3 regions of the Paenibacillus sp. Dod16 genome follow, and region 2 is predicted to be linked to each of the others. Evidence: riboswitches for the same ligand, from Rfam matches in the RefSeq annotation. Region 2 holds a riboswitch; each other region holds the start of a gene.
The links. Region 2 has a riboswitch for cyclic di-AMP ahead of ACPV3A_RS29350 (C40 family peptidase). Riboswitches for the same ligand answer to the same signal wherever they lie in the genome.
Positions count from the first base shown of each region.

Region 1 (10,979 bases), on a different contig from region 2:
GGTTAGGACAGGAAACGCAAACACAATAATAAGGTTGGTAATCAGCGCAGACCATGTGAACATAGGCATCTTCATCAAGGTCATGCCTGGTGCTCTCATTTTTAATATCGTCGTGATAAAATTGATACCCGTTATTAAAGTACCAATGCCCGAAATTTGAAGAGCGAACATATAGTAATTCGTTCCTACGGACTGGCTAAACTCGTTCCCGGCAAGAGGGAAGTAAGATGACCAACCAGCATCAGGAGATCCACCGATTACAAAAGAAATGTTAAATAGCATAGCACCGGAAAAATATAACCAATAACTTAAGGCATTTAGCCTCGGAAATGCAACATCACGAGCGCCAATCTGAAGCGGCACCACAAAATTCATTAAAGCCATAATGAATGCCATCGCCATAAAAATAATCATGACAACCCCATGGGTTGTAAATATTTCATTATACTCTTGGGCTCCAAGAAGATTATTATCAGGTACGGCCGTTTGTGCACGCATCATAATCGCGTCTGCGCCGCCTCTGAATAACATCAGCAGAGCAGATATGAGATACATGATACCAATACGTTTATGGTCAACCGTTGTTAGCCACTCACGCCATATGTAACCCCATTTTTTATAGTAGGTTAAGCCAAAGATTATTGCGAAAACGGTAAGAGCTATAGCAACCATTGAGGCATAAATCGTCGGTCCCGGGTTGGGGACGGCAAATCGATCGAAAAAATCCATGCTCCTGTCTCCTTTCTGCTGAACTCAATGGTTCATGTTGCTCATATTGTTTTCATCAGGATTTTCTTCGCCTTTTTCTTCAGTTGGAGAATCACCTTCAGCATCCGTTTCTTTGGTTGAAGGATGGTGACCTGCTGGAGGTGGTGAAAAGCCTAAGTGTGTTCCTGTAAATGTTGACTGTCCAAGATGCCCTGGTTCGAGCAGTTCTTTAAACTTCTCTTCAGTGAGGGGGTTAGCTGTCGCTTTAACTTCATTGACCCATTCATCATATTCTTCTGGAGATAGTGCTTTTACGCTAAATGTTTGTTGAGCAAAACCTTCACCAGAGAAGTTAGCGTTACGGCCGGTGTATTCGCCTGGCACATCAGCTGCAAGGTTTAAAGTGTTTACCATATCAGCCATGGCATATTTCTGTCCACCGAGCTGGGGAATCCAAAAACTCGATATGGGTCCGTAAGAATACAGTTTGAATTGAATCGGTCTGTCAGTCGGGATAAATAAGTAATTTAAGGTTTCGATATCTTCTTCAGGATAACTAAAATGCCATTTCCAGTTGGAAGAAGATGCGTATATGACTAAAGGCTCCTCCGTATAACCTTTAGGGATAGCCTCCACTTCATAAGTGGATTTCACCGTTACAAACGAAAGGAAGGCTACGATTAATATGGGGATCGATGTCCAGAGTATTTCGAGTTTGAGACTTCCTTCAATATGAGGAGGTTCATACTCATCACTTTGCTTGGAGGCTCGATACTTTCTAATAATCAAAACATAAAGTGCAATCACAACCACAACAACAATCGCCATGGTCCAAATGGATATCATAATGACATCAGCTGTTGTACGAGCTTGCGGTCCCTTTGGATCTAAAACCTTAAGTGGCTCACAACCGGTCAGAACAGTAGCAAAAATAAAAACCAATGATAACATTGCCCATTTTATTTTCATGAAGTACCCCTTTCTCAAAAATTCATGCCATACGTTTTAGGTTATCGGATCGCACTCAATAGTTATCTTTCCTTCACTCCTCGCTGTCGACTTATACGTGCTTAAACCATTGTATATAAATAAGACTACGCATTGTAGTCTTTTAGGCGGATTGTCATAACTCTTTCACGCTTTATTCACCTTTTCAACACAAAACAGCCTCAGAATTTTCATAACCTTGTTCTGTAATGTTAAATAGTTTATAGCCTAATGCCGGGAGATAGCGTCGAATCCATGTGGTTCTTTAGAGGTTTTGGTGTTATGGGACTGCTAAAGAAGGTACTATGGTTATGAAATAAAAAAAAGAGCCAATTACGGCTCTTTAATTTTAACTCTTCATGACACGAACTGCGTTTAATACAGCGAGGAGTGTTACCCCAACGTCGGAGAAAACGGCTTCCCACATCGTTGCAATGCCGAAGGCTCCAAGTAACAAGAAAATGGCTTTAACTCCAAGTGCGAAGATAATATTTTGCCAAACAATTCTTCGGGTTCTCTTCGCAATACGAATTGCTGATGAAATCTTGGATGGTTCGTCTGTCATAATCACGATGTCAGCAGCCTCAATGGCTGCATCTGAACCAAGTCCACCCATTGCAATTCCCACATCAGCTCTAGCTAATACCGGTGTATCGTTAATACCATCTCCAACGAATATGATTTTCTCTTTTGATGTTTTCTGTTGATCCAGCTTTTCAATTTCTTCTACTTTATGCTGCGGAAGGAGCTCAGCATGTACCTGATCTAATCCGAGTTTGCGTCCCACAGCCTCCCCTACAGCTTTAGAGTCACCTGTTAACATAACTATCTTTTTAATTCCGAGTTCCTTCAAAGAGCGAATAGCTTCTGCAGAATCCTCTTTCACCTCATCGGAAATGACAATATACCCAGCATATTCTCGATCAATACTAATGTGTACGATAGTGCCTAAATCTTCAGGTTGATTAAATGGAATTTGTTCTCTCTTCATTAATTTCGCATTACCGGCCAAGACCTCTTTTCCATTAACCTTTACTTGAATGCCATGACCAGATATCTCGTTGTATCCTTCCAATTCTTCTTCACTTGTTTCCTGCCCGTATGCTGCTCTTATCGAATCTGCAATCGGGTGGGTAGAGTGCATTTCGGCATACGCTGCATATTTAAGCAACTCGTCTTTAGAAATCTCGCCCATTGGATGGATATTGGTTACCGTAAATGCTCCCTTTGTAAGGGTTCCCGTCTTATCAAACACAACATATTTGACATCATTAAGCGCTTCAAGATAATTACTTCCTTTAATCAATACCCCATTTTTTGAAGCAGCTCCAATACCACCAAAAAATCCGAGCGGAATCGAAACAACTAAAGCGCATGGACATGAAATAACTAAGAATACTAAGGCACGATAAATCCAATCAGAGAATGTGGCTCCACTTATAATAAGGGGAGGTAACACAGCGAGCAATACCGCAATAATGACCACCACTGGCGTATAATAGCGGGCAAACTTTGTTATGAAATTTTCTGTTGGTGCTTTTTTACTGCTGGCATTTTGCACTAGATCCAGAATTTTTGAAACTGTAGATTCACCAAATTCCTTGGCTACCTCTACCGTTAATACGCCATTCTTATTAATAAATCCACTTAGGACATCTTGACCTGGTTCCACTTCTCTTGGAATAGATTCCCCAGTTAATGCAGAGGTATCTACTGCTGAATTCCCTTCAATGACCTTACCATCCAAAGGTACCCTTTCGCCTGGCTTTACGACAATAAAGTCACCGATCTTAACTTCTTCCGGAGATACACGTTTTGTATCGTTACCCATTTTAAGGTTTGCATAGTCAGGGCGAATATCTAAAAGAGCACTGATGGACTTTCTAGAACGATTTACAGCGATCCCTTGGAACATCTCCCCAACCTGATAGAACAACATCACGGCGACACCTTCAGGGTATTCCTGAATGGCGAAAGCACCAAGTGTTGCTATCGTCATAAGGAAGTTTTCATCAAAAACCTGGCCGCGAACAATATTTCTAGCTGCCCGAAAGACAATATCTCCACCTATAACAATGTAAGCTACTGCAAACAGTGCAAATTCTAAATAACCGGAAAAAGAAGAAAATAAGCCAACCGCTGCAATAGCGGTACCAAACAATAAACGAATTAACATCCGTTTCGTATTTTCATTTCCATGTTCATGAGAATGTCCGTGATCATCTCCATGACCGTGACTGTCCTCTGAATGTAATGCCCCTGCTGCAGATTTGTTCTTTTCAATCACTCGGATATGAGGCTCTAGTGTTTTCACTTTCTCCTTGGCTTTCGATACAATGTTTTCAACCTGTCCGTTTGCAGTTTCCATCGTTAGTGTCTTCGTTACAAAATTAACGGAACAGGAACTTACACCTTCAATTTTCTTAACACCATTTTCGATTTTCATTGCACAGTTAGCACAATCCAGTCCTTCTAATATCAACTCTTTTTTAACCCTTTGTTGTTGTGCTTCCATCGTATGTTCTCCTTTCCACCAACCTTGCCGTACACACATGAACAATTATTCATATGTTATTTAAACTCATTATATTCAAATGAAAAGTTAGTTGTCAATTATTTCGTACATTCTCCGCTACATTAGGTGAAGACTTCTAAACACAACAAAAACAGCACCAGCAGCTGACTGCGGGTGCTTTTATGTTATTCTCCATGCATTGTATGTTGTAGGGTTTGTGTAAAAATTTGCTCGATGTGTGTATCATCCAATGAATAAAACACCGTCTTGCCCACTTTACGACGTTTTACGATCCTCATATTACGAAGGTATCGCAGTTGATGCGAGATCGCTGACTGTCCCATCTCGAGTAATACAGAAAGATCATGGACACATAATTCTTTCTGCAATAAAGCATTGATCAATTTAACCCGAGTAGGATCACTGAAGGCTTTAAACCAGTCTGCCACTTGAACAGCTGCATGCTCATCAATCATTCCGGCCCTAACTTGTTTTAAATCAGCCTCAGACCCAAAGCATGATGTGTCACAATCTTCAATCAAGGGATCCTTCTGCTCCATTTTCGTAATCACCATCCTATTTACCATTACCACTTATTTTATAGCAAAGGCACAAAAAACGAAAGGATTACGATTAACAAACCGAATTTTGTCAGAAGAAAAGTGTCCCGAACTACTACTCCTACCCTATTTTTATTCTCTCAGCAGATGATCAACAATACGCTTAGCATCATATTTCACCCATCCAAGCAGTGCTGACCCTCTTGATGTTTGCCACGGTAATCCAACAAAGTAGAGTCCTTTTACAACGGATACACCTTCCATATGATCGATATGCCCATCTTTAAATGCCGCTTTTATGTCTATCCAGTGATCATCACGTTTAAAACCTGTAGCCCAGATAATGTTGTCGATATGTATAGGAGTTCCTTCGTTCTGAAAATATAACTTTTGATCCACTATCTTTTCCGTCCTTGCATGGAGTTTTATCCTTCCTTGTTGAATGAGCAGCTTCAACTCCTTTCCATAGATCTGTTCTGGCATTGCGTGTAACCATTTACCTAACATACTTTTGCGGTTTGCTGTTAGAAAGCCCACCTTGTCAAAATACCAAAAAATACTCTTGCCGAAAATATGTAACGGTTTATATTGGATCTCACTGCTTGCGGACAAATGCACTTCAAAATCATCTGCCAATTCACTGGAAATTTGGGCCCCGGAGTTTCCTGCACCTACAACACAAACAACCCCTTCTTTAAGTTGGTTCTTATTTCGATATTCAGAAGAATGTAATTGTATAACTGCATCACCAAGCTTGTCATGAAAAGAAGGTACTAGTGGCTTCTGAAAAGGACCGGTGGCTACTATAACTTTTTTTGATCTAAATGTACCCTCCGATGTGGAGACTTCAAAGATTCCATTGTTCATGGTTAATGATGTAACTTGTGTATTACTTTGAATAGGAAGCTCTAAACGATTCGCATAATCTTTCAAATAATCTGCAACCTCATTTTTATGTGGTAAACCCTGAGGATCACCTTGAAAGGGAACACCTGGTAGACTATTATACATTCTTGGCGTAAACAGATGAAGAGAATCATAGCGATCTCTCCAAGAGTCACCAACCTCCTTGTGACCATCAAGGATGAGAAAATCCACAGATTTTTGTTTGAGATAGTAAGCAGCCGCAAGCCCGGCCTGACCTCCACCGATGACTATAACATCTAACATATAAATATCATCCCTCCTTTTAATATTTTTATTTAAAGTATCATATGAGCATTTATTCATCAATAATGAATATCCCAACATTGAGTATCGGCAGAAATGCACATCTTCTAAATAGGCATCAAGTCATTGGTGTTTTGTACATTGAAGTAATAAGCACCAACGTATGTCTAAGAAGGAAACACGATTGCAAGCCCCATAAGGGTAACATTGAATTGAAATCATAAAACAAGCCCTTCATAAATTGAAGGGCTTGTTTTATGATTTCAATTGTAACTTCCGACCATCATCGTGTAACTTTTTTGACTAATGGTTCTTCTTGCAGTTACATATCGTTGTTTATAATAGGATTCTGACAGTTTACTTATCCTTACACCCTTACTACTGGACGAATGTGCAAATTGACCATTGCCAATATAGATTCCAGCATGAGAAATTCCCCTGCCACTCGTATTAAAAAAAACTAAGTCACCCGGTCTCAGATTATCTTTTGAGACTGGAGTCCCCACTTTGGCCTGAGCACTCGATGTACGTGGCAAATCTAAGTTGAATTTATCAAAAATGTACAGAATAAAGCCGGAACAATCGAAACCACTTGAAGTTGTACCTCCCCATTTATAGGGTGTTCCAACGACTTTACTTACTTCAGTAGTCAACTTAGGTTGATTATCTGCAAACGCACTGGCTGTTCCCGAAGATAATATAATGGCAGACCCTAACAACGACAGTAACATTTTCTTCAAGATTTTTTCTCCCTTCGATGCCTACGGAGTTAGCTGAGGGTTCGGTAGAAGGATCCCTATACTCCCATTACTACAAGAATAATTCACCCAAAAATGGTTCCCCCGTTTTCAAAAACGAAATTCGGCATAATTTATGAAATTTTTGTAACCCTACATAATGTAGTCTATTTTTTCGCGATTGTCAATCTTATCTTTAGAATTCTTTTCCTCCTTAAATTAATGTTAATATTTGTTTAAATCCCCGTACCTATTGGACTTATATCAGAACATTAATCGAAAAGAATTCGTATTGAACGCAGAAACAAATAAAACAATATTGTAATACTTTTGCTGAGGTTCGAAATAAATAGCAGTCGAACCAAGTTCGACTGCCTCTTATATTAAATTAATTAAGATCTATTACTGGCGATTGGGTCTTCATATCGCTCATGATGGTTTCTAAACCTTCGGTATGCAATGAGGCAAATGGCAATTAGGATAATAAAGACACTCAATAACTGCGAGACACGAACTGTACCATAACTCATTTCGCCTTCCTGGAACATAAGCCCCATCGGTGACCAAAGTAATTTCATCAAATTTGCAAGCCAGTTAGAGGCAAACCAGGCTAAACTGTCGGTACGCAGTCCTTCGATAAAAAACCGTCCGATGGAATACCAAGTGAAATAAGTCAAAAATAATTCTCCTGAACGTAGAAAAGGCTGGCGTCTCAACCATAAGAGCAACAACAAACCAACCAAATTCCAAATGGACTCATACAGAAAGGTCGGATGATAATAGACACCCTCGATATTCATTTGATCGACAATAAAGTTAGGCAAGTGTAGTGTTGTCCTGAGAAAATCCTCAGATACTGGCCCTCCATGAGCTTCTTGATTTATATAATTTCCCCAACGCCCGATCAATTGTCCTATAATCAAACCCGGAGCACATAGATCTGCAATACGCCAAAAATTATAGCCACGTATATGAAAGAAAAAAATCATAGCAACGATCGCTCCGATTAAAGCTCCGTAAATGGCGATTCCACCGTTCCATATTTTGAAAACGTCCCAAAAGTTATCGCGGTAATCTTCCCACTTGAATATGACATAGTAAGCTCTAGCCCCGACGATAGCCGACGGCACGCCAACTAGCACCATGTCCAAAAAGAACCCTGGATGGATCTGATACCGCTTGCCTTCTTGAATAACAACGATTAGACCAATGAGAGCTGCTACGCTTAAGATAATTCCGTACCAGTATAATTGGATTGGCCCTAATCGAAATGCAATTGGACTAATCGCATCGAACAAACCCTTTCACCTCAATCCCATATCGTTAGTAACCGATAATATTGATTCATAATTAATGATGAAATTTCGATTAAACATCCTATATTTAAATAAGGAAGGCGATACATGTTGAACAATGATACTTTTCTTTCAATTCTCAAGCCTAGGATTATGATTTTAAGCTCACTGTTACTGTTTACTATGATTAGTATCGTTTTCCTGACGGATATCTATTTTATTGATTTCAACAGTACCGTTCATTTAATAGCACATTATATCAGTCCGTTTATCATTCACTTACTGTTATCCCTTTTTGTGAAGAACAAGGTGTCCTGGTTACTTGGTGCAACGCTGACAACGATTATTTCACTAGTACTGATTCTAGTAGTCGTTTTGGTGTTTTTTAGCAATTAGTTGCCTGGTCTTGGGCTCACGCCAGCCTCAGATCTTGTGAGTACCATTAAGATTGTAATTAAAATAAATGCTACTAATGCGAGAAAAGGAATCGTTATAAAACCAAACCAATTAATGTATTGTACATTACACGGCACCCCGTTCGTGCATGGCTTGATTGCTGCAAATCCAGGGACCTTCTGCTCCAAATAATGAAATAATGAAACGCATGCTCCAAAAATCGAAAATGGAAGCACATATTTTTTTATGCTTGTCTCACTGTAAAAGGCCGCAATTCCAAGAATGATACTGAGTGGATACATTAGTATTCTCTGATACCAGCACAATTCGCAAGGAATAAACCCCCTTATCTCGCTAAAATAGAGGCTTCCAAGCGTTGCTGTAAGTGCTACAACCCAAGCTAAATATATTGTTTTGTCACGTACCACTACTCGATCCCCTCCCATCTACTCCTTCAGTTGCGCATTGATTAAGGATGATATCTCCTCATAATCAAACGGGTTCGTTACCATAACATTATTGATCATAATCGTGGGTGTTTGTTGTACATTATATTCACGGACTAATTCCTCATCTAAAGCAACTTGGTCTTCGATCTGCTTACTTCCCATATCTTCTTTAAGCTTCGCTAGATCGATATTAGGTGTATATTCTTTAGCAAGCTCCAGCGCCTTTTCTGGGGTTAGCCATGCGTTATCATGCTGCTCTGTTTCAGGTTGTGCATTAAATACTTCATGATGAAATGTCCAATATGCGTCAGGATCCTGCAGTAGTATTGCTTCTGCAGCAAGTGCGCCTGTTTTTGACTCATCACCATGAAAAAGAACATTAATATAGGAGAATGATGCTTTTCCTGTTTCGATAAAGTCCTTCGAGAGTTGTGGCATTATATTCTCTCCCCAGGCTTTGCAGGAGGGACATTTATAATCTCCAAACTCCACGATAGATACCTTTGCGTTTTTGTCACCTAGAGTAGGCTGGTTTTCCGTGGCCGGTGGGTTGTCAAATACCCCTTCCGAACGATTTGATGGTTGGCTGTTCTGGTTTAACAATACCAAAGCTACCACCAGGCCCACAAAAATGATGGTGAAAATAACTAGATTTTTTGATGATTTCTTCTTATTATTCATGTTTCACCTCAGCTATTTATTCGTTTAGTTGCTTTTTTTTTAGATGTTTGCTTACTTGCCGTTTTATATGTTTATCACCGCCTTAATTCCAGATCTCGAACTACATCAAAAACCTGTAAACCCGCCGTATAGCCCGATTAACCATATGGTGATTTTGGTCATTTGATCTGTGTAAAGCAATATTCCGGTAAGAACCATCATCGCCCCGCCAATTTTCATCATTAGTGAAGAATATTTTGAGATCCATTTTAATCTGCCAATAAAAAAGGCCATAATGAGAAACGGAATCCCAAACCCTAATGTATATGCACTTATGTAACCCACTGCCTTCTCAGGGTTTGTTACTCCCATAGCTAAAACGGCTGAAAGAATGGGTCCGATACACGGTGTCCATCCTGCAGAGAATGATAATCCAACTAATATCGATCCAAGATATCCTGACGGTTTATGCTTAAATTGAAACTTCCTATCTTTCATTAAAATCTGTAACTGAATAACTCCTAGCATGATTAATCCCATTACAATCACTAATAATCCACCTAATTTTTGAATCAATTCGCGATTATTCGAGAACAAATCTCCTACTAAACTGGCTGATAACCCTAATGCGAAAAAAATGACAGAGAATCCTAGCATAAAGCATATGGTATGAGCAAAAGCCTTCTTTTGCATGATCCCCTTACCATCCTTTAACTCCTTAACAGAAATTCCGGTAATGTAAGATATATAGGATGGATAGAGCGGAAGACAGCAAGGAGATATAAAAGACAAAAATCCTGCTGCAAATGCTATCCATAGAGTCAAGTTCTCTGGGCCCATGAGTTAACTTCCTTTCTACAACGAGAAGCCATCAATAATCGTAATTAATAGTTATTAAGTTGATTCGGTGAGTCATATACAGCTTCAGCAACTTCAATGGAGTCATCATGTTTCTCCTTTCGGTACCATCTTGCAGAAATGATTGCCAGTGTGACTACAAATGCTGCCTCTTGCGTCATTTTCATAATAATTCCGCCTAATTGCTGATCATCAATTGGACTCAAAAATGAAAATAGTTGGGGAGCATTCACATATGGATCATAGAGAATGTTGCCGGCAAAAATTATGGCTACACATGCTGGATATAACAGGATTGCATTCGCTGCAATATACCCTAACTTTTTTACATTCGATAGTTTATCAAGTTCTGGTACAGGGCACATAAGTGGCCACCACATCTGAAATGATGCAATTACTAACAAAACATGATATAAGCCTCCTAGGAATGGGATCTCCATCAGCTTATTAAAAACAACTGGGAAATGATATAAGGATAAAGCAGAGTTAAATAGAAACATGGCTAAGATAGGTTGATTAAAAAATGAGAGAAACTTCGAGGAAAACTTGGAATTTAATAAAGGGCGTATTAACCATGATGGCGTACCTAAATAAAAAAACAGCGGCATAATAAAGTATAATAAAGCTTGCTTCAGCATGTGAGC
Region 1 is NZ_JBNDYG010000030.1:12,098-23,076, forward strand. It holds gene qoxB (cytochrome aa3 quinol oxidase subunit I) at 1-729, opposite strand, end outside; gene qoxA (cytochrome aa3 quinol oxidase subunit II) at 754-1,677, opposite strand; gene ACPV3A_RS21340 (heavy metal translocating P-type ATPase) at 2,045-4,249, opposite strand; gene ACPV3A_RS21345 (ArsR/SmtB family transcription factor) at 4,396-4,770, opposite strand; gene ACPV3A_RS21350 (flavin-containing monooxygenase) at 4,903-5,940, opposite strand; gene ACPV3A_RS21355 (C40 family peptidase) at 6,204-6,680, opposite strand; cyclic di-AMP (ydaO/yuaA leader) riboswitch at 6,684-6,817, opposite strand; gene lgt (prolipoprotein diacylglyceryl transferase) at 7,070-7,975, opposite strand; gene ACPV3A_RS21365 (disulfide oxidoreductase) at 8,365-8,796, opposite strand; gene ACPV3A_RS21370 (DsbA family protein) at 8,815-9,498, opposite strand; gene ACPV3A_RS21375 (cytochrome c biogenesis CcdA family protein) at 9,604-10,317, opposite strand; gene ACPV3A_RS21380 (cytochrome c oxidase assembly protein) at 10,362-10,979, opposite strand, start outside.
Region 1: another riboswitch for cyclic di-AMP. It lies ahead of ACPV3A_RS21355 (C40 family peptidase); the one in region 2 lies ahead of ACPV3A_RS29350 (C40 family peptidase).

Region 2 (10,979 bases):
ACCCAGTATTCATACTCGTCTTGGGCCGTTCTTACACCTTGAGTAATCGAGTCTCCCAGGAAGACCATCCGCTGCTGAACCGTTCGGGCATACCCTATAAATGCAGGCATGACCAAGCGGCTCACTGCCGGCACGAACGCTGCTCCCAACTCGTCATCCGCCTTATTCCCTTCAGCTTCATAAGCCGTTACAAGCAGCCCCTCCGTATTGTATGGCACCGTTTTCCCTGAAGAAAGCGTCGTTATGGTCCACGTGAACGCCAGTTCATGTCCATCGGGCAGTTCGACCAGTACCGGATCGCTCCAGAACGTCTCGCCGGGAGCCACCGCCTTACCGGATTTCCCGTCAAACGTAATCTGCACGCTCGTTCCAGGTACAACCTGCCCATCCCGTCCCGTGCCCCCATCGGCAGCATAAGCCGCTTCAATACGCCACGCTCCCCCCGGCATGCTCCCTTTTGCCACCGAGCCGACATCCCAAGTAGAATCGACCGAGTTGCTATGCCAAAATCTCAGCTTTAGCTGCCCGGACTCTCTCGGTTTGATATAGGTACGATAGGTACAGGTAATTACATTGTCTTGCTCCATAACATAATTGGTTGCCGTTGATACAACCGATAGAGATACGTATTTTCCTCTCACAATGTCTCACCTTCATTTTTATGATGTTATGTACTTGCCAGAATCATCTTGGCGTCTTTCTTTCTCGCTCTGCTCCAGCGTTGCCCGTTCTCCTCCAAATTCGACTTGATCATCCAAAAGGCCGACATTCTTCCGCCAGCTACTGTTATCTGGGCTAATGCTCATTGTAGATCAATCCGGCAGAGTTGTGTTCATTTTTTACGCATGATGATGATAATCACTTGGACAATTATTTGCTTTAGCTTTTGGTTGGATTAGTAGAAAAAAAGACCGCCGCAGCGATCTCTTCTTTAACATTGCACCAGTTAGTCTAAACGACTACACCCTTTTTAAGGATAATATTTGCGTACAGCGCTTTTTCGCCGGTCGACACGACGACATAAGCATTCTTCGCCCGCTCATAGAACGAGAATCGCTCTACCTCATCAAATTGGACGGGAACGGCATGAAACTGCTTTACGATCTCACGGTATTCATTCCAGATCGGAGTTGCTACGGTATCCCCTGGCGTCACAGCCATCAGCGCTACCGGGGACTCAACATACGTATCGAGCGGAAATAACGGCAATATCGCTTTTAATAACGCAGGAATTCCGTGTCCGTCTGCCCGGACCAACCGCTGGGCATGACTTGCTGCAGGAAAATTGGCATCGCCGAGCACAATTTCATCCGCGTGCCCCATCTCCATCAGAATCTTCAGCAGCTCAGGCGAGAGCACATGAGATATGCCTTTTAACATGATATGACATCCTTCTCTATCGAATTTAGATGTAAGGCTTGGAATATTAGGAGACCGCCATTCTCTATGAATCCCTTAAACTTACTGTTGTACCTGCTGCTGTTCGACAATGGACTTGTAATGCTGGAATGCTGCCTCCCAATCCTCGTTGGACTCAGGCTCGTACCAGGCAAGCGGAAAAGACCGCTTGACGAGTTCCACTCCCTCTTCCCGATTGCGCAATGTGCCATTCGCCACAAATTGAACCAGCATGTTCCCGATGGCACTTGCCTCAATCGGTCCGGCCCACACTGTTCGGCCCATGGCATTGGCCGTATAACGGCACAACAACTCGTTTTGAATGCCGCCGCCAACCATATGGAGCCCATCGTAATGGTGCCCTGTCAGAACCTCCATTCGCTCAAGCACTTCCCGGTATCTCATAGCCAAGCTCTGCAGTATGCACTGGACATACTCTCCGGTGCTATGAGGAATGGGCTGCCCTGTCTCCCGGCAATAATCCCGGATTTCAGCCGGCATATCCGCCGGATTCATGAAGCGCAGGTCATCCGGGTGTATGAAGCTGCGGAACGATTCCGCGTCCTGAGCAAGTTCGACCAGCTCTGCAAATGAATACGTCAATCCTTGATTCTCCCATTGACGCTTGCACTCCTGAAGAATCCAAAGGCCCATGATATTCTTCAGTAATTGAAAGGTTTGATAGGCTCCACCCTCATTGGAGAAGTCTTCCTCCAGCACGTCCGTATGGACAAGCGGCTCCGGAAGCTCGGTTCCTAGAAGCGACCAGGTACCGCATACAAGATAGGCAAATCGGGATGTGTTCGCAGGAACGGCTACCACGGCGGATTCCGTATCATGCGATGCCACGGCAATCGCTTTAATCGCCGGAACGCCCAGCTCTTGCGCCACGGCATCCTGCAGCCTTCCAATCACGATTCCCGGCTGAACGGGTTCAATGAACAGGGATGCGGAAAGCCCCAGCTCCTCCATTAAGGGTTCATTCCACTTGTCTTCTGTAACATGATAGAGCTGAGTCGTGGTGGCCATGGTGAATTCGCACGCCTGGACCCCCGTCAGAAAATAGTTCAGAAGATCCGGAGTGAGTAGGAACTTATCTGCAATATCAAGCATCGGAGATTTTGATTTTAGCATTGCATTTAACTGGAAAATCGTGTTAAACGGCATGAATTGCAGACCGCTTTCTTGAAACAGACGTTCTCTCCCGACCTGCTCGCAGGTTTCCTCCACCATGCCTTCCGTCCGCAGATCCCGGTAATGATAAGGAACTCCGATGAGCTCCCCGTTACGGTCAATCAGTCCATAATCGACGCCCCATGAATCGATGCCATAACTAACCGGCTGATAGCCGGCTTGGAACGCTTTACGGATGCCATGCTTAACCTCCTGCAGCAGCATCGGGAAATTCCAGTGCAAATGCTGTCCCATCTGGACGGGTATATTGGCAAAGCGGTGAATCTCGGTAATCTTCAGCATGCCGGGCGATTCATGATCAGAAGAGGTGATCTCGCCCAGCAGCGCCCGGCCGCTGCTGGCCCCCAAGTCAAACGCAAGCACCGCGGATGAATTGCTCATAAGCCGCATCCTTTCTCACCTTAGTACTTTACCGATCCGAGTTTGAACAACCGGATCTGACCCACAATCTTTTATTTCATCTTCTGCAGGAGCTGAATACGATAATCTTCGCTCTCCAGCGCAGCGATATCATCCACTTCCTGATCTGTCAGCGGCACCGGTGTGCCGGCAGCCTTGGCGCTCAGATAAATTTTGGCGCTCTCTTCAACTACCTGGGTTCGGTAATACGCTTCACGCAGATTCCGGCCGGTTGTAACCAGTCCATGGTTACCGAGCAGGATGGAACTGGCCGTCGTTACTTTCTCCGCGACGGCATCTGCCAGCAAATCTGTCGTAGGAATGATGTAAGGGATGTATGCCGTACGTCCAACCAATGCCGCCTGGTCCGGAAACATCACCGGCAGCTCCCTCTCAACCAACGTAAAGGCAATGCAGTGGGATGGATGTGTATGCACCATCGCCCCGATATCGGGGTTGCTCCGGTATCCATACAGGTGCATCAGCACTTCGGACGAAGGCCGTAATCCTATATCGGTAATATCGCCGGTCGGGATATCGACTTCGATCCATTGCTCCGGTTCAATCTCCTCCAGCGCAAAACCGCTCGGGGACAAATACATTTTGTCCCCGGCTCTCGCGCTGATGTTTCCTCCCGGTCCTACAACGAGTCCGCTGTCGACGATTTTTTTGGCATACTTGCAGAGCTCATTTCTCGTTTCCATGTTCAGCATGTTCTCCTACTCCTCTCGTTAACCTTATTTATATAGAGGACCGAAGTTCTGACAAGCGCGGAAGTCTGCGCTCTCCGGATCGGTCGTTCCGAACATTCCCCATGCACGTGGGCGGAACACCTCTTCGGCTGGCACATTATGCATGTTGACCGGAATACGCAGGACCGAGGCCAGGGTAATGAGATCCGCTCCGATATGTCCGTAACTGATTACGCCATGGTTAGCGCCCCACTGGTTCATGACCTCATAAACGCTTGAGAACGCACCCTGTCCCGTAAGGTTCGGCACAAACCAGGTTGTTGGCCATGTCGGGTCTGTACGCTTATCGAGCGTGTCGTGTACCTCCGCCGGCAGATCCACAGAATAGCCTTCGGCAATTTGCAGCACGGGACCAAGCCCTTTTACCAGGTTAAGACGGAACATCGTCATCGGCATGCCGCCGCGCGTCAAGTAGTCGGTCGAGTAACCGCCGCCCCGGAAATACTCCAAGTTAGCCGGTCTCCACTGCGTAGCCTTCAGCGTGCGTTCGACCTCTTCATCCGTAATCTCCCAGAATGGCTTCATTGCCGGTTTGCCGTCAATCTCCTGCTCACCTGTTCCATCCAATGCAGCCGAGCCGGAATTGATCAGATGCAGGATGCCATTCTCTGCTTTTCCTTCAAGCTTATAGCCGGTAACCCGTTCTACCGAAGCCGGACTCCAGTAAGTACGCACATCCGCGAAAATCTGTGCCGTATTGGTTAACAGGTATCCGAACAGCATGCCGACTCCGTTCAGGCTGTCATTCTCGGTTGCCACGATATACGGCGAACGCCTGCCGTTCCAATCGAAGGAGGAGTTGAGGATGGTCTCCAGGAAATCACCGTTAGGGGAATGATCCGTCCACTGCCGCTGACCTTGGAATCCGGAAGCGATAGCGCTGTGACCCTGAGCCTCTTCTTCAAAGCCAAGCTCCTTCAGGCGCGGATTACCGATCATCAAATCGCGGGTGATCAGCGTCATTTTGACGACGGTTTCCCACTCCAGATCCTTGCGCTCCCGACTGTTCTGGAGATGATCCGGATTGTTATCCGGTCCTTCCGTACAATTCTCCTTCACCCAAGCAAGCGCCTGTTCATATTCTTCAGGATCATAGATGCCTTCTTCCAAGCGGCGCGTAAACTCGCTCATATCTACATATTCGTTCCGCATGCCCAGATACTCCTGGAAGAAGCTGTCGTCCACGATCGAGCCGGCGATGCCCATCGACACCGAGCCCATGGACAAATACGATTGTCCGCGCATGTACGCTGCAGCCAAGCCGCTCCGTGCAAAACGTAGAAGCTTCTCTTGAACGTCGTCCGGAATACGGGTATCCCCTTCATCCTGAACGTCTTCACCATAGATTCCGAATGCAGGAAGCCCCTTCTGGGCATGGGCCGACAGTACCGCGGCCAGGTAAACCGCGCCTGGACGTCCTGTTCCGTTAAAGCCCCATACCGCCTTCGGACGCGAAGGATCGACATCCATCGTCTCGGTGCCGTAACACCAGCAAGGCGTAACGGTTATGGTTAGGCCGACTTCGGCATTTTTGAATTTTTTGGCGGCTGCAGTTGCTTCAGCCACTCCGCCAATGCACGTATCCGCAATGACGCATTCAACTGGCTCGCCGTTCGGATATTTGAGCTCCTTCGTCAACATCTCGGCGACGGCCTTGGCCAGATTCATGGTCTGTTCCTCGAGTGATTCGCGAACCCCTCTCCGTCTTCCATCTATCGTAGGGCGAATCCCGATTCTCGGAAAACCGTCCCGCCATCTGTAATCGTTTTCAATTGTCATGTATGTCACGCCTCCCTATAAGGATTATGACATCATTGTAAGATGATTCGGTGCAAGAGATAACCCACTATTTTGTTATATCGGCTCCTAATTTCAGCAAGACAGTGAACCATCCCGATTAGCAGATGTAAACGATTTCCGCACTGAAAGGGCGTTTTGCATTATAATAGGTAGAGGATGTTGCTTTCCAGGAGGGACAAGACCGTGCCAAAGATCGAAATCTCGCATAGCAAAAGTGATCACTTCCGCTTCATCAAAAATCCGCAGCTGCTCTTTGCCGGGCAGGTCGTGGACGAGGACTTCTTTTATGGACCGCCACAAATTCATGATTTCTGCGAGATCATCTATGTTGTAGAAGGACGCGGAGAATTCACGATTGCAGGAAAAATATACGAACTCCACAAGGGCGATGTCGCGATTTATAACCCCGGCATTCCTCACGAGGAGAGATCCATCACGGACGGACCCTTCAAGGTGATCTACTGCGGCGTGGATTCGCTTCACATTGAAGGGGTTCCCCAGGGGATGCTGCTCCCGGCCTATGTGGAGCCAGTCATATCCTGTGAGAAATACGCCTATAAAGTGGAAAGCTATCTTTCCGAGATCCTCCGTGAATGCGATTCGCAGGTGCTGGGGTATGAAACGCTGAGCACCAACTTGCTGATGTCATTGATTACCGTCATCTATCGCATTGTGGACGTTAAACACCAATTCCAGTCCTTGAAGGGCAAGAACGAAATCGCACTGCGGACCAAACACTTTATCGACACCAACTATACCCAGAGCATCAGTCTCAAGGACATTGCCGATACGATGTATGTTAGTCAGCATTATTTATCCCATCTGTTCAAAAAAGAAGTCGGCGATTCCCCCTTCAATTACTTGATATCCCGCCGGATTGAAGAGGCCAAGCGCCTGCTGGCGGATTCCGAAATGCCGGTACATGAGGTTGCTTCCCAAGTCGGTTACGGCAATGATAAGTACTTCTCGATGTTATTCAAAAAAATTACCGGTCAAACGCCGAGCTCGTTCCGGGAACAGAGCAAAATGGGGATTGAGTAAAGGATTGCAGTATTATCTTTCCAGCAAAGCAGGCAGCCGTTGTGGTACGGCTGCCTGCTTTTAAATATGAACGGCAATCTGCCTTCAATGTCTTCAAAAGTATGGGGCATGCTTGATTTTGATGGGACCGACCGCTTCGATCTTGCTCTGGCATCCCAGTCGATAGCCTTCTTCGATTTCTTCTGGATCGAGGCGCCGCTCTTCGGCCAAATTGGGCTCGGACAAATACTCGATTCCCTCCACCACCATGCAGCGGCAGCGCGCACAAGTTCCTCTTTTGCAAAAAGAGTTCCAGTCCACCTCATTCCGCTCGGCCAGATCAAGCACCGTCATGCCAAGAACAGGCGCCACGCTGCGGCGAACCTCGCGGCCTGCAAGCTCAATGATCGGATCCGGTACGGCTTCCATTATCTCTTCTGCTTGAGGGATCGAGGCTTTGTCTCCGCTATCCCCGCCCTTTTTCTTCTTCCAGAATTTAAACACCCGTATTATCCCCCTATGCATGTCATCATCAGGTTATGTATCAAATCCTTCATTTATTATACTGGAAAGTTTAAAAAATCAATATGCTTACTCATATCTATTCTATGACATTGACATCATGGAATTGGAACTCTATGAAAATTTTGCTATACTAGCGTATGCTAGACCCAATTCCATATTCTATGAAATCATTCTATTATTTTAATGGATCGGAGGAAATACATAAGCATGCTGCACAAACAAATAGGAAAAACAGCTGTTGCTGCCGTTCTTGCCTTATCCCTGCTCGGCACCACCCCCCATGTTAGCCAGGTACATGCAGAGCCTGCCATATCGGTAAAGCTGGATGACGTTACGCTAACCTTTGATGCGGCTCCGCGGGTTGACAAAGGGGTCACCTACGTTCCATTCCGGACGGTTGGAGAAGCACTGGGCATTCAAATCACATGGAGTAGCAAGACGCAAACCGTGAAGGCCATTGGCAGCGTGAAAGGCCAATCGACTGAAGTATTACTTCAAGTGGGGAGCACGAACGCAACCGTCAATGGAAAAAAAGTGAAGCTTGCAGCTCCGCCGGTGGAGCGGGAAGGCCGTGTGCTGATCCCGCTCAGCTCGTTCAGCAGCCAATTCGGCGTTGATGTCGGCTGGAACCAGGCGACTCGTACAGTCTCCCTCGTATCGCCACAGCGCGACATGCATTTGAGAGCTTTCTATGCATTACAATCTTTCCAAGAACGGGATCTTGTGGGATCCATGAATTCAGTTGCCTTTGGCTGGAGCCGCATCGATCGCGAGGGTCAGTTCACGCTTCAAGGGGATGAGTACCGCCTCCCCGCTGCGGCTGGCGACGTTACGCCGCAATCGATTGTAGCAGATGCTGCAAATCAGAATATTAAACCATATCTCATGGTTTATGCCTTGGATGGGAACGGCGAGTTAACCAAGGTCCTAAGCGATAGCAACCTGCGCCAAAAGTCTATTGAAGGCATCACATCCGCGGTAGCGGAGAACGGATTCGGCGGTGTTGTGCTTGACTTTGAAGGGCTCGGATTTAAACTGGATGCCGTGAAGCAGCAGAAGCTGCTCAATGATTACGTCAAGCAATTGAAAGCCGCATTGCCGAATGACGTTGCCCTGTCTTTAGCCGTGCCGCCATTGAACAGCGCCTATAAAGGTTATGATTACAAGACACTGGCCTCTATCGCTGATGACCTGATTGTTATGGCCTATCAGTACAATCCGGTTGGAACCAAATCTCAGGTTCCCGAACCGAACAGTCTGGTGGACCAAGCGATCCAGCTGGCACTCCAAGCAGGCGTCCCGAAGCAGAAGCTCCTGCTTGGCATCAGTTTAAGCAGCYAAACCGCCACTTCCGTGGACGATAAACTCGGCTTGGCCAAACGTTATGACCTGAAGGGAGCCGCCTTCTGGCGTCTGGGCTTGTTCCGTCTCTATAATAATGGAATGGAAGCTGCTGTGAATGCCTCTGTTGTTAAGGAGTAACCGAACACCCCCTTGTGGGATGATAGACTTATAGTAACAAAAACGTCTATCGACGTACTTTCACAGATGACAGACAGTTAGTAGAAGTTTTTCTTGCGATATCAGGAAGTCACAAGCTTCGAAGTTTATACTCTCTCATATCTAAAAAAAGAAAGCCTGACAAGGTCATCCCTTTGTCAGGCTTTCTGATTATGTATCGTACTCTAAATGGCTGCGTAATCCAACTAGCTTGCGCTTCCTACCAGCTTTGCATAGTTTTCTTGACTCAAAACACGACGTGCCGTGACATAACGCGGCTCGTAATAGGAATCGCTAAGCTTGCTGATTCTGACTCCCTTGCTGCTGGAAGCATGTGCAAATTGTCCGTCACCAATGTAAACGCCTGCATGAGAAATTCCGCTACCGCTCGTATTGAAGAATACCAAATCTCCAACCCGCAGATCTTGGCGATCCACATGTTCACCGGCTTGAGCCTGGCTTTGGGAAGTGCGCGGAAGATCAATGTCGAAATTTCTAAACATGTACAGTATAAATCCGGAGCAATCAAACCCGCTGGTAGTCGTTCCGCCCCATTTGTATGGAGTTCCTACCAATTGCTTCACTTGATACTGAAAATTCGGTTGTTGATCAGCAAATGCTGAAACGGCACCAGAAGAAAAAATAATTGCAGACCCTAGCAAAGTGATGACAAACTTCTTCAAAATATGTTCTCTCCTTCGATGCCTACGGAGTTAGCTAAGGGTTCGGTTGAAGGTTCCCTATACTCTCTATACAAGAGTAATTCACCCAAGACGGTTCCCCCGTTTTCACAAACGAAATTCGGCAAAATTCATTAACGTTTTGTAACCTTCTCTTAATATAGTATACAAGCAAGGATGCTGTCAATGATATCCTAAAAATCTATCGTTTTATGTTTGGAGCTGTCGTAAAGATGAAGAATTTCGGCAGGAGATTGGTTAACCGTCTCACTCAGTCATGACAATTATGTAACTCTGTTCTCCTTTCCGCGCTGCTTTTTTAATTAATCTAGCAACTTTTTACAAATCTATGCGTTTACATATCAGAAATGAAATTAAAGAGGTGATCCATCACTTATGAGTCAAATAACGATGGCAGAAGCACTAGCTGTCCGGGCAGCAATTAACCGTCTCATCAATCAGTTGATGTCGGAACGCTTGAACAACAGCAGCACGATTATTGAAAAAGGGGAGACGGCGGAATACCCTACGCGCAGCGTAGATGCCATTACGGAAGAAATCGAAGCGGCCGCGGCGGATTATAGGAAGCTGGATTTGCTGATGGCAATCTCCAATACCACGCAGACTATTCCCTGGAACGGCTCCGACATTACGATCATGGAAGCGATCGAGCTGGCCAAACAAATACGCAGCGATATCGGACAGCTTGCCCATCTCGGTTCCCGCAAGAAGCTGGAGCGCCAGAGCAGCCGTGGCAGCGGAGACGGTGCCATAACGCTGTTCAACGTCGCCTTATATGATCCAGAGGCTTATCAGGCGCTAGCCCGCAAGAAGGAACGCGAGGTAACCAAGCTCTCTTCGCTGATTGAGCATGCCAATCATACGTCTTTGATTACGTTTGACGCATCCAAGTACATGGAATAGCGACAGCCGCCGGCTCCAAGCCTGCAGGTCACCCCACGTGCGGGTTTGGAGCCGGCGGTTTCCGCCGGCGGGCGGGAAAGTGCGAGCAACCGTTTATTGTTTGTCGGATACAAACAAACCTAACCAGAAACCAAAAAAATCGACTCCAGCGCAAACGGATGACGGTTTACGGTTCACGCCTATCACTTGTTACTTGTTACGGACTTATGACGCAAATAAATGATCGCTCCGTTTCCCGCTCTCTCTATGAATAATTGGAAAGCCGCCCTTCTGAGGGCGGCTTTTGTTGATTTCTCTTTAGCTAGGTAACTGGATACTACGTCGTCATTCCGAGCGCTCTTTCTGGTATCTATTTATCATTGATCCTATTCGTATCATTCTCTTCAGGCCTATGCTACTGGAACAAAGCCGCAGCTCCAACCAGACCAACATCGTCCCGAAGTCCTGCAGGAACGATCTCGTACGTCCCTAAATAGGACGGCATGACCAGCTTATCCGTCATTTCCCGCAGCTGCGGGAACAACAGCTCACCTGCTCTGCTCACACCCCCGCCAATGACGATGCGATCGGGGTTAAAGCTGTGAATGACGTTAACCAGTCCAAGCGCCATGTAATAGATGGCACGATCAATGACCTCCATTGCAACGGGGTCTTGAAGACGTTTGGCCTCGAATACATGCTTGGCGTTCACTCCCGCATCAGCTGCCGCCAGTTCTGATATGACACTTGGCTGGGTAAGCATTCGCTGGGATGCTGCGAGTCCGATGGCTGTTCCAGAAGCAAATAC
Region 2 is NZ_JBNDYG010000046.1:74,011-84,989, reverse strand. It holds gene ACPV3A_RS29390 (SGNH/GDSL hydrolase family protein) at 1-641, opposite strand, end outside; gene fucU (L-fucose mutarotase) at 952-1,380, opposite strand; gene ACPV3A_RS29380 (rhamnulokinase) at 1,462-2,973, opposite strand; gene ACPV3A_RS29375 (class II aldolase/adducin family protein) at 3,045-3,704, opposite strand; gene ACPV3A_RS29370 (L-fucose isomerase) at 3,729-5,522, opposite strand; gene ACPV3A_RS29365 (AraC family transcriptional regulator) at 5,727-6,584, shown strand; gene ACPV3A_RS29360 (2Fe-2S iron-sulfur cluster-binding protein) at 6,678-7,067, opposite strand; gene ACPV3A_RS29355 (stalk domain-containing protein) at 7,296-8,570, shown strand; gene ACPV3A_RS29350 (C40 family peptidase) at 8,795-9,271, opposite strand; cyclic di-AMP (ydaO/yuaA leader) riboswitch at 9,275-9,405, opposite strand; gene ACPV3A_RS29345 (hypothetical protein) at 9,665-10,192, shown strand; gene ACPV3A_RS29340 (ROK family protein) at 10,587-10,979, opposite strand, start outside.

Region 3 (10,979 bases), on a different contig from region 2:
TTTTAACATCCCTTCCAAGCTGAAAGATTATATGGACAATATCATCATCCCGAAGGAAACGTTCAGATATACGGAAAGCGGGTCCGAAGGACTCCTTACCGACGGAAGAAGCGTTGTGGTCATACAGGGCAGCGACGGCATATATACAGAGAATGATGGGTACCGTGAGATTGAATATTCGCACAAGTATTTGAAATCCATGTTCGAATTCCTCGGTATTACGGATTATGAGATCATTCGTGCACAAGGCCGCACCACGCTGGATGTTAAAAATATTCTGTACACAAGCCGATTGGCCGCTGCGGAAGTCGTGGATCGTTGGAGTTCCGAATAAATAACGCAAAAAAGGCCCTCCAAGTGAAACTTGAAGGGCCTTCTAACATTAATTGCCTTGGACTTCGGTCGTTACCTGCCACAATACGCCGAACTTGTCTTCCAGCAACCCGAACAGCGCTCCCCAGAATTGAGTCTTCAGCGGATCAAGCACCTTACCGCCTTGGGCCAAGCGGTCAAAAGCTTCATGCGCTTCAGCATCGCTCTCAAACAACAGGCTCAGGTGAATCCCGTTCCCGCGCTCCAGGGTTTGGAATATGGAGTCCGACATAAAGATTGGAATGCCTCCGGCTACCAGACTAAGATGCATGACCTTGTCTTTAAGCTCTTCCTTGGTTCCGGGAATCTCGCCATGCGTTTGTACGGACAGGATCTCCCCGCCTAGTGCTTGGGTATAAAACTCAGCCTGCGCTTTTGCATCCTCAGAGAAAATATACGGTGTCAGTTTAGCCACGTTCAACATCCTTCCCAGTTTTAAAATGATGGATTTGTTTTCCTTGGCTTTAGTATAAACGGTCCGAGTCTCCCGTATTTCTTCTGGATTGCTAAATGTTGAGGCAGCGCTAAAGGTTTGTTTTTACAGAATAGGGGACAGCAAGCGCGAGATGGATTCCTTGAACTTGATCCACTTTGATCGCTCCAGATACTGCTTCATTGTAAGCTGGCTGGATACCTGCAGATCCTGGTGGAAGATGTGAGTCAGCTGTTGTGATAAATGCTCATCGTACAGGAACGCATTCACTTCAAAATTCAGCTTGAAGCTTCGAACATCGATATTCGCCGTGCCGACGGAAGAAATCTTCTCGTCAATGATAATCGTCTTGGCATGAATGAAGCCATTATTGTAGAGATACACGTTAGCCCCGGTTCTCAGCATTTCCCCGATATAGGATAAGGTCGCCCAGTAGACAAAGGGATGATCCGGTTTATCGGGAATCATCAGGTGAACCTTGACGCCGGACAGCGCAGCAATGCGGAGCGCATCCAGAAGGCTGGCATCAGGGATAAAATACGGCGTCTGAATATGAATGGATTTCTTGGCGGACGAAATCATCTTGATATAACCATTCTTGATGTGCTCATACCTGGAATCCGGACCGCTGGTTACAATCTGAATCCCGACATTGCCAGGCGAATCGATCTTGGGGAACAGATTCGATTCATAATAAATATCGTGATGGTGCGAAGCCTGATTCCAATCGAGAATGAAGCGAACCTGCATCGCATAGACCGCTTCACCTTGAATGCGCAGATGGGTGTCCCGCCAATACCCGAACCTGGAGTTGAGACCCAGGTACTCATCCCCTACGTTAAAACCGCCGACATACCCGATATCGCCATCAATGATAGCCAGCTTCCGGTGATTCCGGTAATTCAAACGCAAATTAATGAAGCGCAGCTTGGACGGGAAGAAGGCCTCGGCTTCTCCGCCGGCTTCGCGAAATGCTTTGAAGAAGCCCTTGGTTAATTGACGCGAGCCCAGCTCGTCGTACAGAACCCGGACTTTCACGCCTTCTTTTGCTTTTTTGGTCAACAGGGATATCAGCTTCTTGCCCAGCTCGTCGCGACGGATGATGTAGTATTGAATATGTATGTAGACTTTGGCTTCCTCAATATCCTGAAACAACCGTTCAAATTTCTTGCGTCCATCCGTGAAAATTTCAACGTGGTTGTCGTCCGTAAGGATCGCTTGATTCTCGTTGATATGCATATGGATCAAATCGCTGCTATCCGCAGCCGCTTGATTGCTGAACGGGTATTCTCCCTTATTCATCCCTTCCATTTGAGACAGCAATACCTTCTCGATTCCGGTTTTCTGCAGATCATCCCAATGAAAGAGACGGATTCTTCTTAGATTTTGGGCGAACAACAGGTACAGCGCAAAGCCCAGAATCGGGATAAAGGACAGCACCAGCAGCCATGCCCAGGTGGAGCCGGCATCCCGCCGTTCCCTGAACACGACGAACATGGAGAACACGATATTCAGTACGATGATCAGACCAAGAATGATGGATGTAACATGCATGTTTTATAATATCCTCCTACACTATAGCCTTACCCTTGCAATCCTACATATTATACGTGAGGCGTTAGGAGAAGTATATATCTCCAGGATGAAGTGAACGGAATGGTTATAAAAGCGATAGCACCTTAGATCCGACACTCTGAACAGTGCAGATGGGAGCGATTTGTATATGGATACATGGTCATGATACGATGGTGAAAAAAATAGGAGAAGGGGCATGCTTTTTGCTGAAAATGAACAAGTTTTTCAAATTATGTCTTGCCGTGATCCTGGTTCTCTTTATTATTTATTTGGGGTCGCTGGTGGATTTTATATTCAGACCGGTACTTTCGTTCTTCTCGATCATCCTTGTGCCGCTGATGCTGTCCGGATTCTTCTATTACCTGCTCAGGCCGCTGGTTGATTATCTCGAAAAGCGCAAGCTAAATCGCTCGCTGGCCATTCTGCTCTTATATGTCGTGTTTGCAGGTATCCTTACAGGTTTTATTATTGGAGTATGGCCATCCCTGCGGGATCAGATCGTGGCCCTTGTACAGAATGCCCCCGCTTTGTTTGCAAAGCTTGGCGAGCAGCTGCAGGAATGGGAGAATAACGGCTTCTTCAAGGATATATTCCCGGAGAACTCCAATCCGCTTACACAGCTAACCGATTATTTGAACCAAGGCTTCACGTTCCTCACGAATTATATTATGAACCTGTTTTCGTTTGTTTCGAATTTTGCCATCGTTTTATTTACGTTCCCGATCATGCTGTACTACATGCTGAAGGAAGGCGGGAAGTTCGGGGAGATGATTGTCAGCTTTCTACCTAACCGGTTCAAGGAAGTGGGCGCATCGGTTCTGGATGAAATCAATAACGCGCTCAAAGGGTTTATCGTGGGCCGGGTCCTCATCAATCTGGCGCTGGGCGTCTTGATGTATATCGGGTTCCTGATTATTGGTTTGCCTTATGCGCTGCTGCTGACGGTTGTCGCTGTCATTGCGAATTTCATACCGTTTATTGGAGCTATTCTTTCCTCGATCCCGATTGTGATCATCGGGTTCATCCAATCCCCGGGGACGGCGATCTGGTCGCTTGTTGTCATTCTGGCAGCCCAGCAGATTCAGGATAACCTGATTGGTCCGTATATCTTCGGCAAACAACTGGCAATTCACCCCATTACAATCATTATCCTGGTTCTGGTGGGACAGGATCTGGGCGGAATTATAGGGATTCTGCTGGTGGTACCGATTTACATGATCATTAAGATTATCGTAACCAGAGTGTATCAGCTGTTCTTTAAGGAAAAATGGCAAAAAGCATAAACGCGGGATAGACATGTGGCCGAAGCTGCATACTGGAGCCGCCTAAGAGCGTGGAATCGTTCTTGGCGGCTTTTTGTCTGTCCTGGCTGTGAAGGGCCGCTTGACAATGGTATGAAAAAAATATAATCTTTAATTAAAGATATTAAAATTAAAGATTGTGTATATCATACGAACCGAAAATCATGTAGGGAAACCTCGGTATGGACACGAAACGATGAGGAGTTGATGGATATGGCATTACAAACGGCAGGCATTCATCATATTACCGCTTATGCGCAGGATCCGCAGAAAAATGTTGATTTTTATACGGGTGTGCTTGGACTCAGAATGGTCAAGAAGACGGTCAATTTCGATGCGCCTGAGGTTTACCATTTGTATTTCGGGGATGAGGAGGGGCATCCGGGGACCATTATCACCTTCTTTCCGTCTTCTGCTTCACGAAGAGGGATACGTGGAGGAGGGCAGGTTGGGTATACAACATTTGTTGTCCCTGAAGGTGCCCTGCCTTATTGGGAACAGCGGCTGCGGAGCTTTGGCGTTTCTGTCATGAAAGCATTTCGGTTTAACGAGCATTATCTTCAGTTCTCCGATCGCGATGGACTTTCTCTTGAGCTGGTTGAGCGGGAGGAAGGACCGAATAACGGCTGGTCTGTGGACGGTATTACTCCGGATACGGCGATCAAAGGGTTTGGCGGCGCGGTCCTGTTCAGCAGCAAATGGGAGGAAACGAAGAAGGCACTGGAGCAGGTCATGGGACTGACCTTCATGGGAGTGGACGTTAATTATGCACGGTTTCAGTCAGCCGGGACCTTCGGCAGCGTGATTGATTTGCCGATGCGGGATATCCCTTTGGGAGCCGGAGGCGCTGGAACGACCCATCATATTGCATGGCGTGCTCAAGATGATGAGGAGCACGGCAATTGGCTTGAATGGGTGAAACAACATGGCTTTTTGCCAACAGAAATTAAGAATCGCAACTATTTCAGATCGTTATATTTCAGGGAACGAGGGGGGATCTTGTTTGAGATCGCAACCGATCCGCCCGGCTTTACGGTGGATGAAGATCTGGACTCGCTGGGGGAGCAATTGAAACTTCCTGCCTGGTTTGAACCGGAGCGATCCCGTATTGAGGAAGGTCTGGAGCCTATAGAAGTCAAAAATACAGGAGAGGGGCAACTCAAGTGATATCCATAGACCCGAATACTCAAAGCGAACGGGACATCTACAAGCTGCTGATCGGGAGCGTTGTTCCGCGGCCGATCGCTTTTGTTACGACATTATCGGAGGAAGGTGTGCTGAATGCCGCGCCGTTCAGTTATTTCTCCATTCTGACGAGCAATCCGCCCATGCTGTCCGTTTCCGTTCAGCGGAAGAACGGCACGGCGAAGGATACAGCGAGAAATGCCATGCAAAGCGGCGAGCTTGTCATCCACATCGTGGACGAAGACAACGTTGAGGCCGTGAATGAAACGGCGGCGAACCTGCCTCCGGACGAGAGTGAGCTTGACCGAACCAATTTAACCCCTGTCGTAAGCGAGGTTGTTAAGGTTCCCGGCGTTCTGGAATCCAAGATTCGCATGGAATGCGTGCTGGAGCAGGTGGTCACGTTGAATGGCGCGGATCAGCTGCCTGCTGCTGATCTGCTGATTGCCCGCGTAGTCCGCTTTCATGTTTCGGAGGAGCTATACGAGCAAGGCCGGATTGACGCTGCCAAGTTGAAGCCTGTCAGCCGTATGGCGGGAAACATCTATTCTGCACTGGGAGAGATGTTTACGATCGAGCGGCCGGTATAACAACGGACGGGCGGATAAAAAGGTTAGGACGCAGCGAATATCAAGTTATGACTTCATATGCCGTCATTCGACACTACGTAGGTTTAAGAAAGAAAAGGGGCTTGTGGAATATCATGCCTGAAGTATGCAAACTCTACATGAATGTGGAGCTGATATGATGAATTCACAAAATAGGAGTGGTCGACAAATGAAGTTTGAATCCAAGGTTGTCATTGTGACGGGAGGCGCCAGCGGGATCGGCGAAGCAGCGGTAAGGCTTTTTGTGGAAGAGGGAGCCAAGGTTGTTATCGCGGATTATTCGGACCGGGGACAAGCAGTTTCCGATGAATTAAGAGGGGCAGGCTTTGAAACGCTGTTCGTTAAAACGGATGTAACCCAAGAACAGGAAGTTGCAAATATGGTGAAGCAGACGGTTGAGCATTTTGGCCGTGTCGATGTATTGTTCGCCAATGCAGGCATTGCTCATGATGCTCCTGCCGATCAGTTGTCGATGGACAACTGGCAAAGAACGATTGATATTAATCTGACAGGAGTGTTCCTGTGCGATAAATATGTAATCCAGCAAATGTTATCCCAAGGAACCGGAGGGGCGATCGTAAACTGCGGCTCAATCCATAGCCATGTCGGAAAAGCGGGCGTTACCGCCTATGCTTCCGCTAAGGGAGGCGTTAAGCTGTTAACCCAGTCGATGAGCGCAGATTATGCTCCTAAAGGGATCCGGGTTAATGCCGTATGTCCGGGATATATCGATACTCCTCTTATTCAGGGAAGAACGGAAGCGATCACCCAGCACCTGGTCGGCCTTCATCCGATGGGCCGCTTGGGACAGCCGGAAGAAGTAGCCAAAGCCGTGTTGTTCCTCGCCAGTGAAGATGCGTCCTTCATTACAGGCACGAGCTTGCTGGTGGATGGCGGATATACAGCCGTGTAAATAAAGCAAAGCCCCGATATAAAATCGGGGCTTTTTTTTGCAGGTGGAAAACGAAACTTATATAATGCTGACACCAGCGCTGCCGTAACCTGCCACTGCAGTGACAAGTGTTGCGCCAGCTGCGGTTGCCGAGAATACCATTAACAGGCGTGTATTGGCCGGCACCGGAATAGCCAGGCCTTCTACGAAGCCGTTGCTTACCGTACCGAGAGCGAGAACGCCCGTAAGAGGCGGAGCCAGCGTAACAAGAGCGCCTGGTACCGGTGCGAAAATGTTGCTTGTAGCCGGCGCACTGTACAGTTGTGCTGTAATTGTAACGGTAGTTCCCAGCAGGGAAAGCGCCACAGTAGTGCTAAAGGTAGCGGAGATGCCAGTGATGGTACCGGCTCGTGGCGTGTTAAACGCCATGTTAAGCAGAGTTCCAGCGGCTCCAGTGAGGTCAATCGTACCGCCAGCCAGCGTAAACGTATTGGCCGAGTTACCAAATCCTACGAGACCAACGGATCCGACTAATCCGCCTAAAACGGTGGTCAGAGCAAGCGGTATGCCGGATGCGAATGGGATGATGGCTCCTCCGGCGGCTGCTCCTGTAGCCCCTGTTGCCCCAGTAGCTCCAGTAGCTCCAGTAGGTCCCGCAGGTCCGACAGGTCCGACAGGCCCGACAGGTCCAGCAGGTCCGGCAGGTCCAGCAGGTCCTGCAATACCAGTTGTCGGTCCGGCAGGTCCCACAGGCCCGATAGGTCCGACCGGTCCAACCGGTCCGATAGGACCCTGAGGACCTACAGGTCCACGGATAGCTCTTGGGCATCGACGCTTTTTAATGCCACCGCCGTGGCCTTTATGATCACCATGACCATGAGACGGGCAATGCTTTTTCTTCGCATGAATGACTTTTTTCTCTATTTTTTTAAGAGCACACAATTTTCTCTTTCTAGAAGAACGTTCCAAATGAAGCACCTCCTTTAGATTTTTTCTATACTACGCAAATACTCTCGGTACGGCATGGGTTAATAGCGCATAAATGATAGATAAACACCTATAATTTCCAGAATGTACGCTAGCCCCGGAGGCATTCATCTATTGACGAATAGCAAAACTATAGGATGAATTTCGGATTTCCCTACGATATTCATAGGCTCGGTACGCAGCGGTTCAAAAAAAAAATTTGCGCCGTATTTACGCCGTAAATGTGTGGGGAAAGCTTTCACAATCCGAATGTAATTCATGGCATAAACGATCCACCACATGAATGAGTAAGGGAGGCATGGCAAATGCCTGCTATATAGCGAAAAATGAGACTGGAATAAAATTACTGCATCGTTGGGGGAGAGGCTTGAATGAGGCATTTTTCATGCTTGTCATAGGCCCTGGAAGAGCGGAACTTCCGCCTCTGAATTTCCAGAAAAAGCGGTTAAAGGGGTTTGACTTTTCCTGAAGTTCCCTTTATCATGGACACACGCTTAGTTTCCGGCATACATTTTCCGGAAAGCGGGGGAACCAGTTTCATCAGGGGCGAGTCACTTGGAATCACGAGTGTAGGGTACCATCTTACCCGAGTCCGTCAGCTAACCTCGTCAGCAGTGGATGGGTCTTGCATACATAATGGATGTTCATAACAAAGGCCCTTAATTCTCTTTAGGGGCCTTTTCTCTATTTTTTGACCCCCTGCTGGCGGAGCTATGTCTAGATCCCCTGTTTGGTGGTCTTTTTGTATTCTGCTAAAGAGGAGGGGCAAGGCCTGCAAATGTTTAACCAAAACCAATTAAATCGGTCAGATGGCATTGGGTTTAAGCGTGGAAGGAGATGGATGAATCATCTTCCCTGAAGGTCCGACCCATGCAAGGTATCTGAATACGCTTAAATCCTAGTTAACATATGGGTTAACATGGATAATTTCAACATGCCATTTTTAAGAATACCAAAGTCATAATGAAAGGTTGTGGGAAGTTTTGAAGAGAGTGGTTGTACTGATGTTGTCATTGATTATGGGGGTGTCGCTTGCGGCTTGCGGCGACAAAGGGAGTACATTGGAGCAAGCCATTGAGCAGGGGTATATCACCGTGGGATTTGCGAATGAGAAGCCTTATGCCTATAAAGAGGCCAACGGGGAGCTGACAGGAGAAGCGGTTGAGATTGCGAGGGTTATTTTGGAGCGGCTTGGCATCAAGGAAATGAGGGGAGAGCTTACGGAATTCGGATCGCTGGTTGCCGGACTGCAGGCCGAGCGGTTTGATCTAATTACCGCAGGCATGTTCATTAATCCGGATCGCTGCTCTGCCGTATTGTTTGCTAATCCGGAGTACAGCATCGGGGAAGCCATTGCGGTGAAGCAAGGGAATCCGCTGGGACTTGGAAGTTATGAGGATATTGCCAATCATGACCAAGCTAAGGTCGCCGTTATGACCGGTGCGGTCGAAATCGGCTATATGGAAAAGTCCGGCATTCCTACGGACCGGATTGTGCAGGTCCCCGATCAAGCCTCGGCCATTAGCGCCCTTCAGGCAGACCGGGTGCATGCAATTACCATGACGGGGCCGTCCCTGCAGGCGATGCTGGATTCGGCCAGCGACGACAGCATCGAACGCGTGGCTGATTTCGAGCAGCCGGTCATCGACGGCGAAAGCGTTCGCGGTTATGGAGCTACGGCTTTCCGCCAAGCGGATACCGAGTTCCAGGAGGCTTATAATGCGGAGCTTCAAAAAATGAAGGAGTCGGGCGAGCTGCTGGAAATTTTGCAGAAGTTCGGGTTCACAGAAGAAGAGCTCCCGGGCGAGATGACGGCCGCTGCCCTTTGCGGGGAATAGCATGCCGAATTCGTGGATTGATTTTCTCCCTACGCTGTTGAAAGGGGCGGAGATCACGATTGTAGTTGCTTTCTTTTCAGCCATTCTTGCGGTCGTGATGTCCTTTGCAGCCGGGTTATGCCGACTGTCGAAGCTGTGGATCATTCGCACGTTGACAGCCGTGTACGTGGAAGTCTTTCGGGGGACCTCCTTGCTGGTGCAGCTGTTCTGGTTGTATTTCGCCCTTCCGTTCATCGGCGTCGAGCTTCCGAAAATGCTGGCTGCGATCCTCGCGATCGGACTGAACTTCGGCGCATACGGCTCGGAAATCGTTCGCAGCGCCGTGTTGGCCGTTCCGAAAGGACAATGGGAAGCCGCTGTAGCGCTTAATCTGAAGCCTTGGCAAAGACTGTGGAATGTCATATTGCCTCAAGCGTCCCTGCGAATGCTTCCCCCTTTCGGGAATCAGCTTGTGGAGCTCATCAAATCCACCTCACTGGTTTATTTCATCACGATGGCGGATTTAACGTATCAGGCGATGGTGCTCCGCAATAATTACATCTCCTGGACGACCGAGATTCTGGTGCTGCTGCTCCTCATGTATTTTGTCATTGCTACGCTCGTTTCGCTGGCAGTTCGACTGCTGGAGCGTAAATGGACAGCGGGGAGGTTATAGTCATGTGGGATTGGAACTATGTATGGGATATCCTGCCCCAGCTCTTGAGTGCATTAAAAATGACGGTATGGGTGACGATCTGCGCTTTCGCGGTGGCATTGATCATCGGATTGCTGCTTGCTTTTGCAGTGCGGAGCCGATTTAAGATGCTGTCACTAATAACCAAAGGAATGATCGAATTCATTCGCAATACACCGCTGCTGGTGCAGGTCTTCTTCCTGTATTACAGCCTGCCGCTTCTTACCGGAATCTCCATTCCGGCCTTCTATGCCGGGGTGATCGGTCTCGGGCTGCATTACAGCACATATCTGTCCGAGGTGTACCGATCCGGAATCGAGGGAGTGCCGAAGGGACAATGGGAGGCTGCCACAGCACTGAATTACACGAAAGCCCAAACCTGGCGAAGTATTATCCTGCCGCAAGCGGTGCCGCCGATCATTCCGGTACTGGGTAATTATTTGATTGTTATGTTTAAAGAGACGCCGATTCTATGCGCCATAACGCTTGTGGAGATGATGCTGACGGCTAAAAATATCGTGTCGCAGTCGTTCCGTGCATTTGAACCGTATACGATGGTCGGGATTCTGTTCCTGGTCATCAGTTATATCGCCTCATTGCTTGTGCAAAGGCTGGAAAAACGCATGAATCTGCAGCGTGGAAAATAAAAGGAGGGAATCAATTGAATGCCGTTGTGATCGATGAGCAGGCGGAAGCGTCGAAGGTGCCGCAGCAGGAGGGAAATCCCGTTACCGCTACGGGTACAAAGCCGATTGTGAAATATACCGGCGTGACCAAGTCGTTTGGTGATCTACAGGTGCTTAAAGGCATCGATCTGGAGATGCAGCCTGGAGAAAAGGTGGCTGTGATCGGTCCAAGCGGATCGGGCAAAACAACGATGGGCCGGATGCTGATGACGCTGGAAGAACCCACCGAGGGAACCATCGAGGTTGATGGTGAGCTGCTCTGGCATATGGAAGAGAAGGGCAAGCTGGTTCGGGCCAATGAAAAGCATTTGCACCGGATGCGCTGCAATGTCGGCATGGTCTTTCAGCATTTCAATCTGTTCCCGCACATGAACGTGCTTCGGAATGTGACGGAGGCCCCGCGCAAAGTGCTGGGTTTATCCAAGGAGG
Region 3 is NZ_JBNDYG010000039.1:9,331-20,309, reverse strand. It holds gene ACPV3A_RS26475 (FMN-dependent NADH-azoreductase) at 1-334, shown strand, start outside; gene ACPV3A_RS26470 (VOC family protein) at 383-787, opposite strand; gene cls (cardiolipin synthase) at 911-2,359, opposite strand; gene ACPV3A_RS26460 (AI-2E family transporter) at 2,584-3,663, shown strand; gene ACPV3A_RS26455 (ring-cleaving dioxygenase) at 3,895-4,848, shown strand; gene ACPV3A_RS26450 (flavin reductase family protein) at 4,845-5,456, shown strand; gene ACPV3A_RS26445 (SDR family NAD(P)-dependent oxidoreductase) at 5,644-6,387, shown strand; gene ACPV3A_RS26440 (exosporium glycoprotein BclB-related protein) at 6,445-7,335, opposite strand; cyclic di-AMP (ydaO/yuaA leader) riboswitch at 7,835-7,980, shown strand; gene ehuB (ectoine/hydroxyectoine ABC transporter substrate-binding protein EhuB) at 8,358-9,191, shown strand; gene ehuC (ectoine/hydroxyectoine ABC transporter permease subunit EhuC) at 9,193-9,846, shown strand; gene ehuD (ectoine/hydroxyectoine ABC transporter permease subunit EhuD) at 9,849-10,511, shown strand; gene ehuA (ectoine/hydroxyectoine ABC transporter ATP-binding protein EhuA) at 10,526-10,979, shown strand, end outside.
Region 3: another riboswitch for cyclic di-AMP. It lies ahead of ehuB (ectoine/hydroxyectoine ABC transporter substrate-binding protein EhuB); the one in region 2 lies ahead of ACPV3A_RS29350 (C40 family peptidase).